2 regions of the Methyloferula stellata AR4 genome follow, and region 2 is predicted to be linked to the other one. Evidence: predicted binding sites of a transcription regulator. Region 2 holds the regulator's gene; the other holds the start of a gene.
What was found. Region 2 encodes LexA, which represses DNA repair genes until DNA is damaged. Its sites were predicted from a motif close to TGTTCNNNNTGTGTTCNG; they were not measured.

Region 1: the regulator LexA is predicted to act here: its motif matches at 2,030-2,047, upstream of A3OQ_RS22870 (ImuA family protein).

The regions. Positions count from the first base shown of each region.
Region 1 is NZ_ARWA01000001.1:3,510,404-3,518,080, forward strand. Features, by position in the region: gene A3OQ_RS0117315 (Y-family DNA polymerase) at 1-1,059, opposite strand, end outside; gene A3OQ_RS22870 (ImuA family protein) at 1,118-2,005, opposite strand; gene A3OQ_RS0117325 (hypothetical protein) at 2,207-2,614, shown strand; gene A3OQ_RS25295 (SEC-C metal-binding domain-containing protein) at 3,198-3,461, opposite strand; gene A3OQ_RS0117335 (EthD family reductase) at 3,558-3,863, opposite strand; gene A3OQ_RS23745 (putative quinol monooxygenase) at 3,934-4,629, opposite strand; gene A3OQ_RS0117345 (dimethylarginine dimethylaminohydrolase family protein) at 4,879-5,700, shown strand; gene A3OQ_RS24930 (hypothetical protein) at 5,806-6,150, opposite strand; gene A3OQ_RS0117355 (hypothetical protein) at 6,147-6,476, opposite strand; gene A3OQ_RS0117360 (hypothetical protein) at 6,552-6,821, opposite strand; gene A3OQ_RS0117365 (efflux RND transporter periplasmic adaptor subunit) at 7,071-7,677, opposite strand, start outside.
Region 2 is NZ_ARWA01000001.1:2,503,480-2,511,156, reverse strand. Features, by position in the region: gene A3OQ_RS0112320 (hypothetical protein) at 1-264, opposite strand, end outside; gene A3OQ_RS0112315 (sensor histidine kinase) at 893-1,534, opposite strand; gene A3OQ_RS0112310 (LuxR C-terminal-related transcriptional regulator) at 1,757-2,593, shown strand; gene lexA (transcriptional repressor LexA) at 2,838-3,554, shown strand; gene A3OQ_RS0112300 (MarR family winged helix-turn-helix transcriptional regulator) at 3,609-4,094, opposite strand; gene A3OQ_RS0112295 (quinone oxidoreductase family protein) at 4,156-5,118, shown strand; gene A3OQ_RS0112290 (ComEC/Rec2 family competence protein) at 5,124-7,403, opposite strand; gene gltX (glutamate--tRNA ligase) at 7,578-7,677, shown strand, end outside.

The sequences.
Region 1 (7,677 bases), 1.0 Mb from region 2:
ACCATAATCCGCCTCCAGGCCCGCTTCGCCCAGGGCTTCGATGCGTTCGCGAAAGAGCCGCGCCATGGCGATCGGATCGCGCATGGCCCGGCTGGTGCGCACATCCAGATGTTTCACCGCGCCGTCGACGCGGAAGAAACTCGCTTCGATATGACGTGCGCCTTCGCCATGCCGGGTGAGCAAGCCGCAGAGATCATGCGCAAGCGAGAGCAGCGTCGCTTCTATGTCTGGCTGCGCGATAATGCCTTCGGCAAAGCGCCGTTCGGCCAGATAAGGGGGCGCCTCGAAGCAAGGCGATATGGCGCTTTTCGCACGGCCCAAAAGCGCATCGAGCCGTGCAAAGAGATGTGTGCCGAAGCGCGCCGCGATGGGCGCGCGTGGCCGCAGGATAATATCGCTGAGGCGCCGCAGACCGGCACGGGCAAGGCCGGCGATGAGATCCGCATCGAGCCGCAAGGCTACGAGCGGCAAAGGCCCAAGCAGGCGGATCAGGCGCTTTTCGTCGAGACCCTCCGGCAGAAGCCGCCGGTCGCCGTAGCGCGCGAGCGCCCAGGCCGCCTCCGGCGTTCCAGCCAGCGCGGCTCTTGCCGCGAAACCTTGCGTACGCAGCCGCGTCTCGATCTCGTTTAATAGATTGTCTTCGCCGCCGAAGAGATGCACGGCGCCCGTCACATCGAGCATCACGCCATCCGGAGCATCGAGCGCCGCGAGCGGCGTGAAGCGCCGGCACCAATCGAGAATATCGGCCAGACATTTCGCCTCGGCTTCGGCATCGGCCTCAATGGCCAGGAGCGAAGGATGCCTTGCTCGCGCATCGGCAAGCGCGAGGCCGGACTCAAGACCCTGCGCCAGCGCGTAAGGATCGAGCGAAACGAGGCGCAACGCCGATTTGACCCTCTCAAAAGTTACGATGGGTGTTCCGGCTGGCTCCGCCCTCGCCCTTCGAGACGCTTGCTTTGCGATCTCGCTGTTGCGATAGATCGCCAGCGATGCAAGCTCCTCAGGGTGAGGGCTCGTTTGAGCCGGCTGAACGAAGCCCTCATGCTGAGGAGGGCTCATTTCAAGTCGTGCTTGGCCGACTTGAGATGAACCCGTCTCGAAGCGCGAGGGCTTCTTGCTAAGCCCTTTGACGACTCCCAGCCGCACGAGCCGGTCTGTCGGAAGATATGGAAGGAACAGCGAAAGATAACGCATCGCGAAAACAAGCCTTCTCAGGGTCCCATGTGAGCGGATGGACCTTGTCCCGATCAAAGCCGAAGCCCTGCGGGCCGGCGCGGGCTTTGACGAGCCGCACGGTCCAGACGGTCTTGCCAGGCATTGGCTGGCGGCCGCCCGCCGAAGCCAGGTGCGGGCTGGCGCTTGTGCCGATTTCAAACCGCGTCCCGGCGCCGCTTGAGAGATGTTCGGCTTCGCCCGCGAGGCCCGCCGCGACGAGCAGGCCCGGCGTTGCGCTTTTGCGCGCGGCCAGAAGCAGCCTGCGCGAGGCCGCGAGATCGTAGATTTTGGCAAGTCCCCAGATCTCGCCAATGACCGCGGCGGACGAGCGGCATTTCAAAGCCTCCTCCATGGCCCAGAGGCTTTCTTGCGCATCGCGCGTCTCGACCAGCACAAGGCGGCTGGGATCTAGGCCCAAAAGCGCCAGCCCCGGCCCATAGAGTGCGCCCGTCTCGCGCGCGGCTTTGGCTTCGACGATCCAGACGATGGCCGCGCGGGTCTTTGCCGAAGCCCCGGCAAAACGCGCGGCCAAGGCAAAGGCAAAACCGGAGGCCGCCGTGCGCGCGGCCGGACGGGCCGCGACAATCTCATGCAAGGCGCCTGGCTCAAGCCCGCCCTGCAAGGCGCGATCGAGACTGCACAGCTCTTGCGCATCGCCCAAACCGACGCGCGGCATCCGGCGGATGCCCGCGTTCCATCTTCTGCCGGACGTGCTTTCACCGTCCATCGCCTCCAGAGAGGCGATTTTCGCGCGCAAAAAATCCACCCGTTCCGAAAGGCCGGCAGGCATCGGTCCGTTCTCCGCTGAGGAATAAGTTCTCTATTTGTTCTTATAGATTCCCCGCTTCGGGACATGAGTCAAGCGGAATGCGGGGGTGCGGCTCAGTTTGAACGACTGGCCGAAAGCCTCTTGAGTGCCTCTTAGGGTTTGATTTGTTTCAAGGCACCCAGAGCGTGCTACAAAGTCGCTTGATCGTCCGGGATCGCCGGGGTGGCAGAAAAATTGCTCAATCCCGGATGCCGCGGTCAAATCCGCATCACGCCATCGGAGGAGACCATGCACCCCGACCAAATCAAGGTGGGTACTTGCTATCGCACAGCAAGAAACGAAGTTCGCAGCGTTATCGACATCACCGCCGAGAAACGCGTGATCTATAAGGCTCGCAATAGTTCCTATGCCAAAGGCGACGCCGGCTGGTACCAAAACACAAACGCAAGCACGATCCCGATGCTCAATACGTTCGCCCACGCGGTTGTTGGTGAGGTTCCATGCGATTGGGACTCTGCCACCACGCCTACGCCGGAGCCGTCAGTCGCGGGAATCAAACATGGTACGGCCGGGCAAACTCCGGCGGCAGACGCTCCGAAGAAGCCTGCGCCCGACCTCGGACCGCCCTAGGATCTGCAGAAACCAAGCGGCGGCTGAAACAAAGCCGCCGCTTAAAACTGAATGAATGCCTTAAGCTGTCATCGGCTCGATGGATGATTGCTAGAGACGCCGCGCGCAGCCTGCCGTGACATGCAGAGCGCTGAGCCCCCCATGCGGCCGCGACTGATACGATTGCCCTCAGGTCTGCGAGGCTTTGTCCTCTGGCTTGGCCGAGCCCCATGGAAGGCTCGCAAGCTTAGGCTTATAGCCATTCGAAAGATAAGCATCCTCCGTAATCTCTTGCCCAGTGGTGCCATCAGTGACCCACACACCGTCCTCTTTCGGTTCAGGGTTTTTGATTCTGTGCGTACCGGTCGGATCCATTATTTCCCCTCAACTTCGATCTTAAAAGGAAGAGGCCCTCATCGGCCAAGCTCGCCTTCGCTGAGGGCCGAGCGCCGGGATTATAGCGGCCTCCGCGTCCATCTGAGAAGCGACTTGCTGGCTCAAGTTGCTTGATTTTCTTGGCCGCGACGGCCGCCCTGCCCGATCGCGGGCCGCCCTAAAGCCAGCATCGCCAATCGCGTCCAAGGAGGCGATTGGCGCGCAAAACTCATCCGCGGAAAATTTCGTCAGCCTGGGACTTAGTCCCGCCAATAGTCGTGGCGGCCTGCTCCATCGAAAGCAGCCTGACGTCAAGCAGCAGCGCTTGAAATTTTAATCCTGACCCGCAAGGGCACGGATCGTTGCGGCCAAGTTTTTCTATGAGTTCGAGATCGCCATGAACGAAACGCAGTCCGCGTTTGACGCGCGTTTCGGACGGGAACCCCTTACGCCGTTTGCTCGAAACCTCGAAAGCAAGGCTGATCGGCGAAATCTCGCATACGTGCCATGATCGCCTCCTATTTCACGCCAGCGCTCATTGAGCGCCCCAGCTTGATGATGTTCAAGCCGGGACCCTCATATGACAATCTCACCCCTCGGTCGACTCGATATGGATGATGGCCGGAGGCTCGGGCGAATAATTCGGAATATCGGCGCCGACCGCTTGGCCCTCCGGCGTGCCGAAGGCCTCATGGATCGCCTTCAAACTGTCGAATGTGCCGATGAAGGTCCAGAAGAACGCGCCATCCTTGCCTTCGAGATCGGTCGCAGGTCCGAAGGAATAAGACCGCAAGCCCGGCATCTTTTTGACGAGCGGCATATGGACCTCGCGGAAATGCTTTTCGAAATGCGCGGGATCGGCCGGCTTCTTGTACAAAACGACGAGCTTGCTCATTGATACGTCACTCCCATGATTGGATTTTCACTATAGCGGATTCGGGTCGCCCGCGCGATCATTCCACTCTTCATTCCAAGCCCTGATAGATGCGCTGATCGTAAAGCGCGCCGAGCATCGGGCTGATCTTGTCGCGAAACTGTCTTGTTGATGCGAGCGCCTCATGCGCGTCGAACGCCAGATGACTAGCCCAGCCCTCCTCGACAGTGAAATGGTTCGGCCGCCCGATCTGTTGCGTCACCGTGAAAAGAAGATAGCCAGGCTCCTTGACGCTTTCCTCGCCGAGCGTCTTGAGCATGCCGGATACCTCATCCGCATAAGACGGCATGACATCGACATGGGTCACGACCCATACGGCATGCGCGGAGGGGTGATTGGCGGCGGGGCCGGGCCAAAGTCTGGTCAGCAGTCTTTCATCCGGCGGCGCGGTCTCTATCGCATGGAGCTGATTGCGAAAGGCTTGCAGATGCGGGTCCTTTTGATGTGCGTCGAAAGCGGCCCGATCCTTCCAGATTTCGAATATGACAAAACGATTGTCGCGGCCGATCTCGCGCAGCAATTGCACGGCTACGCTGCCCGCCTCCGCGCGGCTGGCCGCAGCCTCGGCCTTGAGCGTGGTGATCGCCTGTTCCGCCGACTGCGGCTGCGTTTCAACATAGATCGCGACGTAAACGGGCTGCTCCTGCGCCGCCGCGCGCGGCGAGATGACAGGAAAGCCTACGGCAAAGATTGTCGCGCTGACGAGAAGGTTAAAAAATACCTGCATCCACAGATCTCCGGCAGGCATCGTCACCATCCTGGTGCTTCAGGGGTAGAATGCAGCCGACTCAACGCTCCGCTGCTGCGCCATCGAGCCCCACTCTTCAAATTGGGTCCGCGTACCTACGTTCAGGGTCGTGCTCTAGCCGAATTTTCCGCGGCAGCCAGCAAAATCAAGAGAAACAGCGCCATGACAATGTCACTTGAGCGTGATGGGCAGCGAACCAAACCCGGACGTTCCGTTAAGCAGGATTTCATGACCTCTGCCCCGCAGACGATTCTGATGTGCCCGCCCGATCATTTCGAGATCGCTTACGTCATCAATCCGTGGATGGAAGGGCAATTTGCAAATACCGACGATCGCCTCGCACACAGGCAATGGCATGACCTGCGTATTGCCATAGCGGAGCATGCGCAGGTCGCATTGGAGCCGCCGGAGCGCGACCTCCCGGATATCGTGTTCACCGCGAATGCCGGCCTCGTCCGCGGCAGGCAAGTGATTCTCAGCCGCTTCCGCAGCCTTGAGAGACAGGGCGAGGAAAAGCACAACCGCGCTTGGTTCTCCGCGAATGGCTTCGAGATTTTGGACTGGCCGCAGGATATATTTTTCGAGGGCGCCGGCGATGCCCTCTTCGATCGCGGCCAGACTCTGCTCTGGGTCGGGCATGGTTTCCGGTCGGACAAGGCCGTGCCGGCGCTGTTAGAAAAACGGCTCGGCTGCAAAACCGCGGCGCTCAATCTGATCGATCCGCGATTTTATCATCTCGACACCTGCCTGTGTCCTTTGGCCGGCGGCTATCTCTTGTATTTTCCGGCGGCCTTCGACGAAACATCGCGCGCCTTGATCGAAAGCCTGGTGCCGCCCGACAAGCGCATCGCGGTCGGCGAGCCAGATGCACTGAAATTCTGCTGTAATGCCGTCGATCTCGACGGCCATGTGTTTTTGAACGATGCGTCGGAGGCTTTGCAAAACAGCCTAGGCGCTGCCGGGTTCACGCCGGTCATCACGCCGCTGTCTGAGTTCATGAAGGCCGGCGGCGGTGCCAAATGCCTGACGCTGAAGCTGGTCGAGGCTTAGAGCATGATCCCAAAAAGTTGCAGACTTTTTGGATCAAGATCATGCGCTAGAATACAGGCTTGGAGCATGATCGGCTCAACCTAAAGCCGTCATGCTCCAAAGTTCCTAAGGCCCCGACGGATTTCCGGGCCCTTCCGGATGGTAGGGGCTCGCACCAAGGCCGAGGCGGCCGCGCGTTCCGGATTCGTCATAATCTTTGCGATCGCAATCGTCGTGCGAAGAGCAAGGATATGGTGAGTGGTAGATGTAGAGCGGCGCCTCGAACTCCCGCTGCGCCGCCAAATGCCGATACGGCTCATTGTAGACGTGCCGCATCGCATGGTGATGATGACGATAGTGCCGCGCGAGCACAGGGCTTGCGGTCATGGCCACGAGCATGAGGCCAAGCAGAACGCGGGACCCGGCACGAACCGGCGTCGTATGGATTGTGAGATCGAAAAAGGGTCTCATGGTGTCGTATTCGCCGGGTTGCGGCCCTCCAGCATGGCGCCATAGCTGCCGCTCGCAGGTTCGTTCGGATCGACCGGCGGCGGCACTTCGGGCCTGATCGGAATCAGCGGATTTTCAGGAACGCCGCCATAGCCTCGGGCGGCATAGGCCTCGTAAGGGAGCGGCATAGCCTCTCGCGCCGTCTGCGCGGAAGGATCGAACGCGCGATGACGCGCATAGACATGATGGGCATGGTAATGCCGATGCTGGATCTGCGCCGATGCGAAACTCGCCGAATAAAGCACGAGCGAAACGGCGACACCGGCTTTGAGAATGATTTTCGCCATCACGACAATTCTCCCTGCTTCAAAGACGCCCAGGCAAAGCGCGGCGTCATCCGCCGCGCTTTGAGATCCAGACTCTTAGTTGCTCGGGTTACCGGGGCCTTCCGGATGATAGGGGCTCGCACCAAGGCCGAGGCGGCCACGCGTGCCGGAGCGATCGAAATCGGCACGGTCGGCGCGCGATGAAGCGAAGCCAGGACCCTGATCGTAGTAGCTGTAATATCGGCTCGCGCGCGGATAGGCCTGCTGGGCGGAGGCCACACCGATCGCGAGGATCGAGGCCAAACCGGCAAAAGCCAAGACGCGGAGGCCGCTGCGAACGGCCGTCTTGTCCGTCGATGTCTGCATGGGATGCTCCAGTTCTGTCATCAACCTCGATCTGAGGTTGAATCAAACATAAACTCAGGAGCCTTGATTGTTATACTACGATCATCTAAAACGTTTTTCATACTATACTTTTCATGAAAGTATTTTCATGAAATATTTTTCAGAAATTAAGAAGACTTGCAATGATTAAGCTTCAATGCCGACTGGCTGCGTCCCTCTCTGCGCCATAACTGCAAGCGGCGCTATTTGCTACTAAGCTTTACCGAGAGTCTAAAGACCTTGAGCCCGGTCGGCCTCTTTCGTTTTCGCAGGCGCGCCCGAGACTTTGCTGTCGCCCTTCGCGCCAGCGATCCGCACCTTCTCGCCGGCGGCAAGCGATTCCTGCGGCGAATCGATAATCCGGTCATCGATCGAAAGACCGCTCACGATCTCGACCTCCTTGCCGAGGTTGCGGCCGAGCCGCACCGGCTTCGACACGACCTTGTCATCCGGGCCGACGGTCGCGACGCGGAGGCCATCCGGCCCGAAGATCAGGGCGGTCGCCGGAATGCGCAGCACATTGGCATCCGCCGGAATATGGAAATGAACTTCGGCATAGGCGCCGGGCCATAACGCATCGTCCGGATTATCCGCCTGCAACTGGATCAGCGCCGAGCGATTGTTTTCTGTGAGCGAATTCGATGTCGTCGTCAGCACCGCCTCGTAGGTCTGATCCTTGCCCGGCATTCTCAGCGTCGCAGTGACGCCTTCCTTCATGCCATTCAGAAAAGCCTGCGGGACATTGACATAGATGCGGACCTTATGGAGGTCCGACACCTGGAACAGCGCTCTACCCGTATTCCCGCCCGCGTTGACGAGATCGCCTATGTCGAGCGAA
Region 2 (7,677 bases):
CAGCTCGAGATGGCCGAGACGCCGCCACGCGTCCGAACTCGTCTCGTTCGAGGTTTCCCATTCGCGCAAAAGCTGCTGATAGGCATCTTCCTCGAAATTGAAGACGCTCTCGTAAGAGACGCTGACAATGCCGTGGTCGCCCGTTTCGATATCGGACAGCCGATCGGGATCGCCGACGATGATCTCGCTTTCCTCGGCGGTCATGAACACGCCCTTCAACGGCTTGCCGCAATCGCCTCTGAGGATCACAAATTTTTGGAGCATGGATGCCGACACTCTCTGAAAACGCACTTGCCGGGGGAGGCAATGGATGAGACGCCGTCTCTATGCCGCGAATTATGCCTATTTTCAAGCCCCTGTGGGCAAGAATCATCCTTCTCAATGCTTATATTTTAAGCTTTCTTTCCCCGCGGCGGACGGGTGGCAGCTGTTCACCCAACGAATCATTGGACGAATCCCTGAAACGCTCCCTTCGTCCTCAAGCCGCCGGGGTGCTTTTTACCGGGTGTCTTTGGCGCTATCGTCGCGCGGCCGAAACGGCCCGTATATTTATTTTAGGGAGGGAAGCGATGCGCAAACTGATCGTTACGCTCACCGCAACAGCCGCGATTTTGATAAGTGGAATGCCAGCAGGTGCCCAAACGTTACGTGGCGCCGCGAATGTCGTGGGAACCGCGCGCAATTATACGCCAGTCGAAGAAGCCGCCTGCCGGGGATGGGGCCGCTGGTGCGGTCCGGGCTATGTCAGGGCCTGCGGTCCGTATCGCTGCTGGTGTCGACCCTGCTGGTAGTCGATCCGCGGCGACGCCGCGCAGTTCAATAATGTGTTGCCGGGGGCCGCCGCAAGGCGGCCTTCGTATGCGCGGGTGACGGCATTCCGCCGCGTAAGGTTTCAAACGCCGGTGCGCATCTCGGCGCTGCAGGGATTCATGGCGAGCAACGGAAGCCGTATCCGTGCGATCGTTCCCGGAAATCCGTTCTCGATTTCCATTTGTGCGCCGATGGCGGCGCTCAATCGTTTCATTATGTTCAGCCCGAGGCCCTCGGATTTCAGCGCCTCTTGCGGCAAGCCCGTACCATTATCCGAGATAGTCAGTTCCGCCTCGGGACCCTTGCGTTTGAATTTGATTTGGACACGCCCTTCGACGTCGCCGAGGTGGTGCTTAACGCTATTGGTCACCAGCTCCTGGACGATCAAAGCCAGCGTGGACGAAACGCCTGGGCTCAAGTCGATGGAATCAACATCGGCTTCGATGCGAACCGTTTGATCCTTGAGCACGGATTGCCAGCTTTCTACAAACTCGGTGAGGTAATGACCGAAATTTGTTTCTCCATAACATTGCAGGCGTCGTTGAAGGACACAGATGGTTAGAAGAATATCGTTGATCCACGCCAATTGATCCCGCGCCGAGGGATCGGCTGTTTGGTTGAGCTTAAGACGAACGAGGCTCATGACGAGCTGAAAGGTATTCGCGCTTCTATGTTCCGTTTCCACCAATTGAAGCACGAAATCGCTTTCGGTGAGATTCATCATTTTGCCTGCTCCAATCTGTGGCATGAAAGTGCCGTAGCACGTCAACAATCGCGTCCTCCCCCTTGAGCTAGATCAAGGATGAAAGACGAGTTCTCATGTTGACTGCGATCGGTGCAATAGGCCGAAAGGACTGTTATAAGCCTTGGCTGATGCGCTGGGCGAATGCCGCTTTTTAATAAAATGCAATGCATTCATCTCGGTGCTGTCTGTGGATCCGCTCCAATGTCTGATCACTTGAATGAGACAGACGCAGCCGGGGCCTTTCAGGCGCTGAAAGCGCTACCCGTAAGCGCGGTCATTCTCGATGCCACCGGGCGGATCATATCGGTCAACGACACATGGAAAGAGTTCGCCCGTAAAAATGGGCTGCATATGCCGGATTTCGGAATTGGCACGAACTATTTTCAATATTGCCAATTTGACGGACCGCAGGCACCGCGGCTCGTCGAGGATCTTCGAGAGTTGCTGGCAGGCCGGATCGATGTCCTGACCTTCATCTATCCCTGCCATTCGTCGAGCGAGCAAAGATGGTATTCGCTCATCGGATTGCCGCTCTCGCTCGATCGGCCGACAGGAGTTGCGCTCCTGCATGTCAATCTCACGGACATGCTTCCGCATTTGACCCATGCGCGTCCGATCCTGGTCGAGCCCGACCCGAGCGCTGGTTCGGTAACGATCAGCGACGCCATCGAGCACTCGGTTTCACAGACGCTCGCCTCGCAATTAAGTCAGATGATCGAAGGACAGTTCACCGCTCCGCCTTCGCTTGAAAACGGAGAAAAGCCCTGCGCGCCCGATGAGGCTCTTGGCTCGCTCCTGAGCGAACGTCAGATGCAGGTTCTCCGTCTCCTCGGAGAAGGCAAGACGAACAAGGAGATCGCCGCGGCTCTCTTTCGCTCGCCCTATACGATCAAGCTACATGTATCGGCGATCTTGCAACGCTTGAAACTCAGGAGCCGGACCGAGGCGGCGCTTCTGGCCTCAAGACTGCTCGAAGCGGATGCGCCCGATCTGAATCAGGGGCGTCTCAAGTCGTGGATCAAGACGGACGCGGCGTAATCCTCAAGACTGGCTTATGCTAAAAGGCGAAGCGCGACCGGAGAACCGCGTAAAGCTCGCGCTTGGCTGATGCCCAAGCGTTGCCGGCGCGCGGCTGAAGCCCATATCCACCCCTTGCACAGCGTTGAGAGAACATATAGAGTACGTTCACTCTTTGTTTAAGGCTCTTTGAGTCTATGGAGGGGATGCGGCGCTTGATTCGAGCGTGTGCGGAAGGCGACGCCGCCTAGGGGATTAGGAACAGATGCTCACTAAGAAGCAGAACGAATTGCTGCGTTTCATCCACGAACGCCTGAAGGAGACCGGCGTGCCGCCCTCCTTCGACGAGATGAAGGACGCGCTCGATCTGCGGTCCAAATCCGGCATTCACCGGCTGATCCTCGCGCTTGAGGAGCGTGGCTTCATTCGCCGCCTGCCGAACCGCGCGCGGGCTCTCGAAATTCTGCGCCTGCCCGATTCCTCTTCACCGCCGTCTCCGTCGCGCGGCAAAAAATTCGAGCCAAGCGTGATCGAAGGCAATCTCGGCCGGGTCCATGCGATCGCGAGCCCGGCTTTGCCCGATGATGATTTCAGCCGCTCCGTCATCGCGATCCCTGTGATGGGACGGATCGCGGCGGGCACGCCGATCACCGCGCTACAGACCCGCAGCCATACGATCAGCCTGCCGCCCGACATGCTCTCGCCCGGCGAACATTATGCGCTTGAAGTGCGCGGCGATTCGATGATCGAGGCCGGCATTTTCGATGCCGACACCGTGGTCATCCGCAAGCAGGAGACAGCCGAGACCGGCGATATCATCGTGGCGCTCATCGACGACGAGGAAGCCACCTTGAAGCGCTTGCGCAAGCGCGGCGCCTCGATCGCGCTCGAAGCCGCCAATCCGGCCTATGAGACGCGCATCTTCGGGCCAGACCGCGTGCGCATCCAAGGCAAGCTGGTGGGTCTGCTGCGGCGGTATTGACGCCATTTCCTTCTCCCCGGCTGCGGGAGAAGGAGGGCCGCGACGCTCCAGAAATTATAGATCAGGCGGATCGTCCTTCACAGCATCGGCGAACTTCCGAGTGAGGCGAACGAACTCGCTGATATCCTGCGCGTCCCATGTCTTAAAAATCGCGCGGCCGATCCGGTCGCGCGCCGCATCGACAAGATCGGTCATGGCCTTGCCTTTTGGCGTGATGACGGCTTCGCGCACGCGCCGGTCGGCGGCGCTCTCCTGACGTTCGACAAGGCCAAGGCTTTCGAGCTTGGCGACCTGCCGGCTGACCGTCGTGTAATCGCGCCCGGCTCTGTCGGCCAAGTCCACGACTCCGATCGGGCCGAACCGTTCGATGCCGACCAATAGCGGAAACAACGCCCGGTCGAGCGGAATCCCAGCTTCCTTGATGAGGAATTCATCGCGCTGCGGCCGGTTCATGGCGCTGACAATATCCAGCAAAGCGTCATGGAACTGCCTGAGCTGCGCGCTAATATGTGTATTTTGCACTCTTTTGCTTGACGGCATCGGCGGCCTCTCATATATGTGTATTATGCACATAATAAGCGCATATGGAAAGGCAAACATCTTGAAAGCTGCACTCGTGAAGGGCGCCGGGCTGATTCCGGTTTATGGAGATTTCGCCGATCCCGCGCCGTCCGATGGCGAAAGCCGCATCGCTGTGAGCGCCGCCGCTCTCAGCCCTGTCGTGAAAAGTCGCGCATCGGGGACGCATTACAGCTCGTCGCAGCGGTTTCCTTTTGGTGTGGGAATAGATGGCGTGGGCCGGCTCGACGACGGCCGCAGGGTCTATTTTGTCATGCCGCGCGCGCCTTATGGCAGCATGGCCGAACGGACAGTGGCGCCCTCCGCCCAATGCCTCGCCATCCCCGACGAGCTCGACGATGTGACGGCGGCAGCTATCGCCAATCCCGGCATGTCGTCATGGGCAGCCTTTGTCGAACGCGCAAAACTAAAAGCTGGGGAGACAGTGCTGGTCAATGGCGCGACCGGCACCGCGGGGCGTCTCGCCGTCCAGATCGCGAAATATCTCGGCGCGAAGAAGGTCGTTGCGACGGGCCGCAACGCCGATGCTTTAAAATCCATCGCGGCGCTTGGAGCCGATATCACGATACCGCTCGCCGCAGATGACGCCGCCTTGGAAGACGAGCTCAAGATGCAGTTCGCGCAAGGCGTCGACGTCGTTATCGATTATTTATGGGGAAGAAGCGCCGAGCGTCTGCTGATCGCCGGGGCGAAAGCCGGGCTCGATGCAATACCGATCCGCTTCGTTCAGGTCGGCTCCGCCAGCGGGTCGGACATCGCCTTGCCGAGCGCGGCTCTGCGGTCTTCTGCAATCGAGCTGATGGGCAGCGGCATCGGGAGTATCCCACTCGATCGCTTCGTCAATGCGATCGGCAATCTCCTCCATGCGGCCGTACCGGGCGGCTTTCAGATCGCCACCAATCCTATTCCGCTATCGGATGTCGAAGACGCGTGGTCGCGTGACGATAGCAAAGGGCGCATCGTATTCACCTCCGCGCCTGCATAAGACATCTATTGCTCGAAAGCATCGCCGCCGCTTTCGATCGCGTCTTCGTCGTCGCGATTGGTCAGGGGAGACGCCTTTCCCCAATGTTGCGGCGGAGGCCGCGACCAAGGGCGGTCTTCGCCCGGTGCCCGCGCGGTGCGCATCAGCAAGCTGTCGCCCACGATCTTCAATGTGAGAGCGCCCGTATCTCTCAATCGGTCGCGGTCGATAATGAGCGGCGCGGCGCAGCCGCCCGGCGCAAAGAGCGGCGTCACGATCACCGCCGCGCGCGTACAGTCCTCGGCGAAAGCCTGTTTGTCGGTGACGAGCGAAACCGCGCGGCCGTCCTTCAGATGGCCCACGCAACCCCATTTGTCGCAAGCCTCTTTCTGAACGGCGGCGCGCGCAAGACGCCCGTCGGCGTCGGCGCGCAGCCATTGTTCGGCGGCAAAGGCGCTTGGCCTGCGGCCGATGACGGCGAGCTGGCCATCGGCGCCGCGCAGCGCCGCGGCATCGCCCGAAGGCGCAATGGCCATGTCGAAATCGGGGCCGGAGACCGCGCCGCTGAGCCCAATCAAGATCAAGGGAATGGCGCTCAGCCGGAAGATCATGCTGCGCCAGATCACGGCCGACAACACGCCGAGCGCCAGAAACACGATGGCCCATGGCGCGAAGGCCGGCAGATGGATCGTCGAGCCTGGCAGCGCACCGATGAGCCTGGCCGCCCACATGATGAAGCCGACGCCTGCGCCAACAAAATGCCAGACCCAGGCATCGAGCCCGAGCGGATAGAGCAGCGTGCCGAGCAGCGCGCCGGGCACTGCGAACATTTCGATGATGAGCAAAGTCAGCGGATTGCCGATGAGCACATAAGGGCTCAGCTCGTGAAAATTATAGGCCATGAAAGAGGCCGTCGCGGAGGTTGCGCAGAAGGTGGCAAACAAAAGCGCACCCGGGCCGTGCCGCAGCCAGTCGCGCAACGGCGCGAGCCGCGCCCATAGGTCTCCGTCGCGCACGGGAATGGCCGTGTGGGAAACCCGGTCGTCGCGCTCGCGCGAGAGGCTCGCCATGCGCGCCTCATAGACGGCGACGAGCGCCGCGACCGCGGCGAAAGACAATTGAAAGCTCGCGCCCAAAATGGCTTCCGGCTCGATGAGCATCACGGTTAGCGCGGCGAAAGCGAGATTGCGCATCGTCAGCGCCTGCCGGTCGAAGATGACGGCGGCGAGCATGATCGTGGTCATGATCAGAGCGCGCTCGGTGCCGACACGCGAGCCGGTCGCAATATCGTAGAAAATGGCGCCCGCGATGGCCGCCGCCGCGGCCCATTTTTTTATCGGCTGCCGTAAGGCAAGCGCCGGCGACAAGGCAAGGATGCGCCGCAGGCCGACGAAGAAAATCGCCGCGACAAGCGTCATCTGCACGCCGGAAATCGTGATGATGTGAAATATGCCCGCCTCGCGGATCACTTCCTTGGCATCGTCGGACAGAAGATCGCGCTTGCCCGTCACCATGGCCGCGGCGATGGCGCCCGCATCGCCGGTGACGATCTGATCGACGCGGCGCGCCAGAGCATTTCGGCCGCGATCGATCGCGCTCGTTGCTGCCATCAGCAGGCCCTGTGGCGCAGGCGGCTGCACGACGCTGATGACGCCAAGCACATTACCGACGCCGCCAAGCCGCATGAACCAGGCATCGCGGGCAAAATCATACCCCCCTGGAAGGCTTGCATGAGATGGCGGCAGGAGCCGCGCCTTCAGATGGACATAGGTGCCGGCCTCAAAGGGAGGCGTGCGGCGGATGGTGAGACGGACGCGATAGGGCATCTCGGCCGGTTTCAGGCCATCCGCCGAAGTCAGACGCAGCAGAAACCTTGCGCCTTCTCGGCGAAAATCCATTTCCTCTATGAAGCCTTCGAGCGTGGCAATGCGGATATGATCGAGCACGGGAGCCGCGACCCGCGCCGAGCGCCAGCCGGCCGAAACGAGCCCAAGGCAAATCGCGCAAAGCGCGATCAGCGGTATAAAGAGAAGGCGGTTGCCGCGCGCAAACCAGGACGCGAGCGCGAAACCCGCCGTGAGCGCTGCCGCGAAACCGAGCGAAGGCTCGCGATCGGCTTCAAGATAGAAAACGACGCCGGCACCGACGGCGACGGGTATCCAGAGAAAAAGCCGTCTCTGCGCGATCTCCTCTGCGAAGGCGCTTCGCAGCGCCGCCGACAGAAAAGAAAAGCGCCGCCACCGCACGGCGAAGGTCTGGCCGGCGGCAAAACGTCTCTTCGCGGCGGCTGATGCCGAATCCCCCATAACCCACTCGGGCGCAAACAATTGACTCAAAAGAGCGCAACAAGGGCTTCAAATATAAGGTGATCCGCCAAAACCCTTTGCTTTCGCGCCAGCCATGCTACACGACCGCGAGCGCGAAGCGAGCCAAAAGCTTCGTTTTTTGCATCGGTTTTGAGCCTCTCAGGAAAGTCCCGGATGTCCGACCCCGTGGTCACGCGTTTTGCTCCGTCGCCGACGGGATTTCTTCACATCGGCGGCGCGCGGACGGCTTTGTTCAATTGGCTCTATGCCTGCA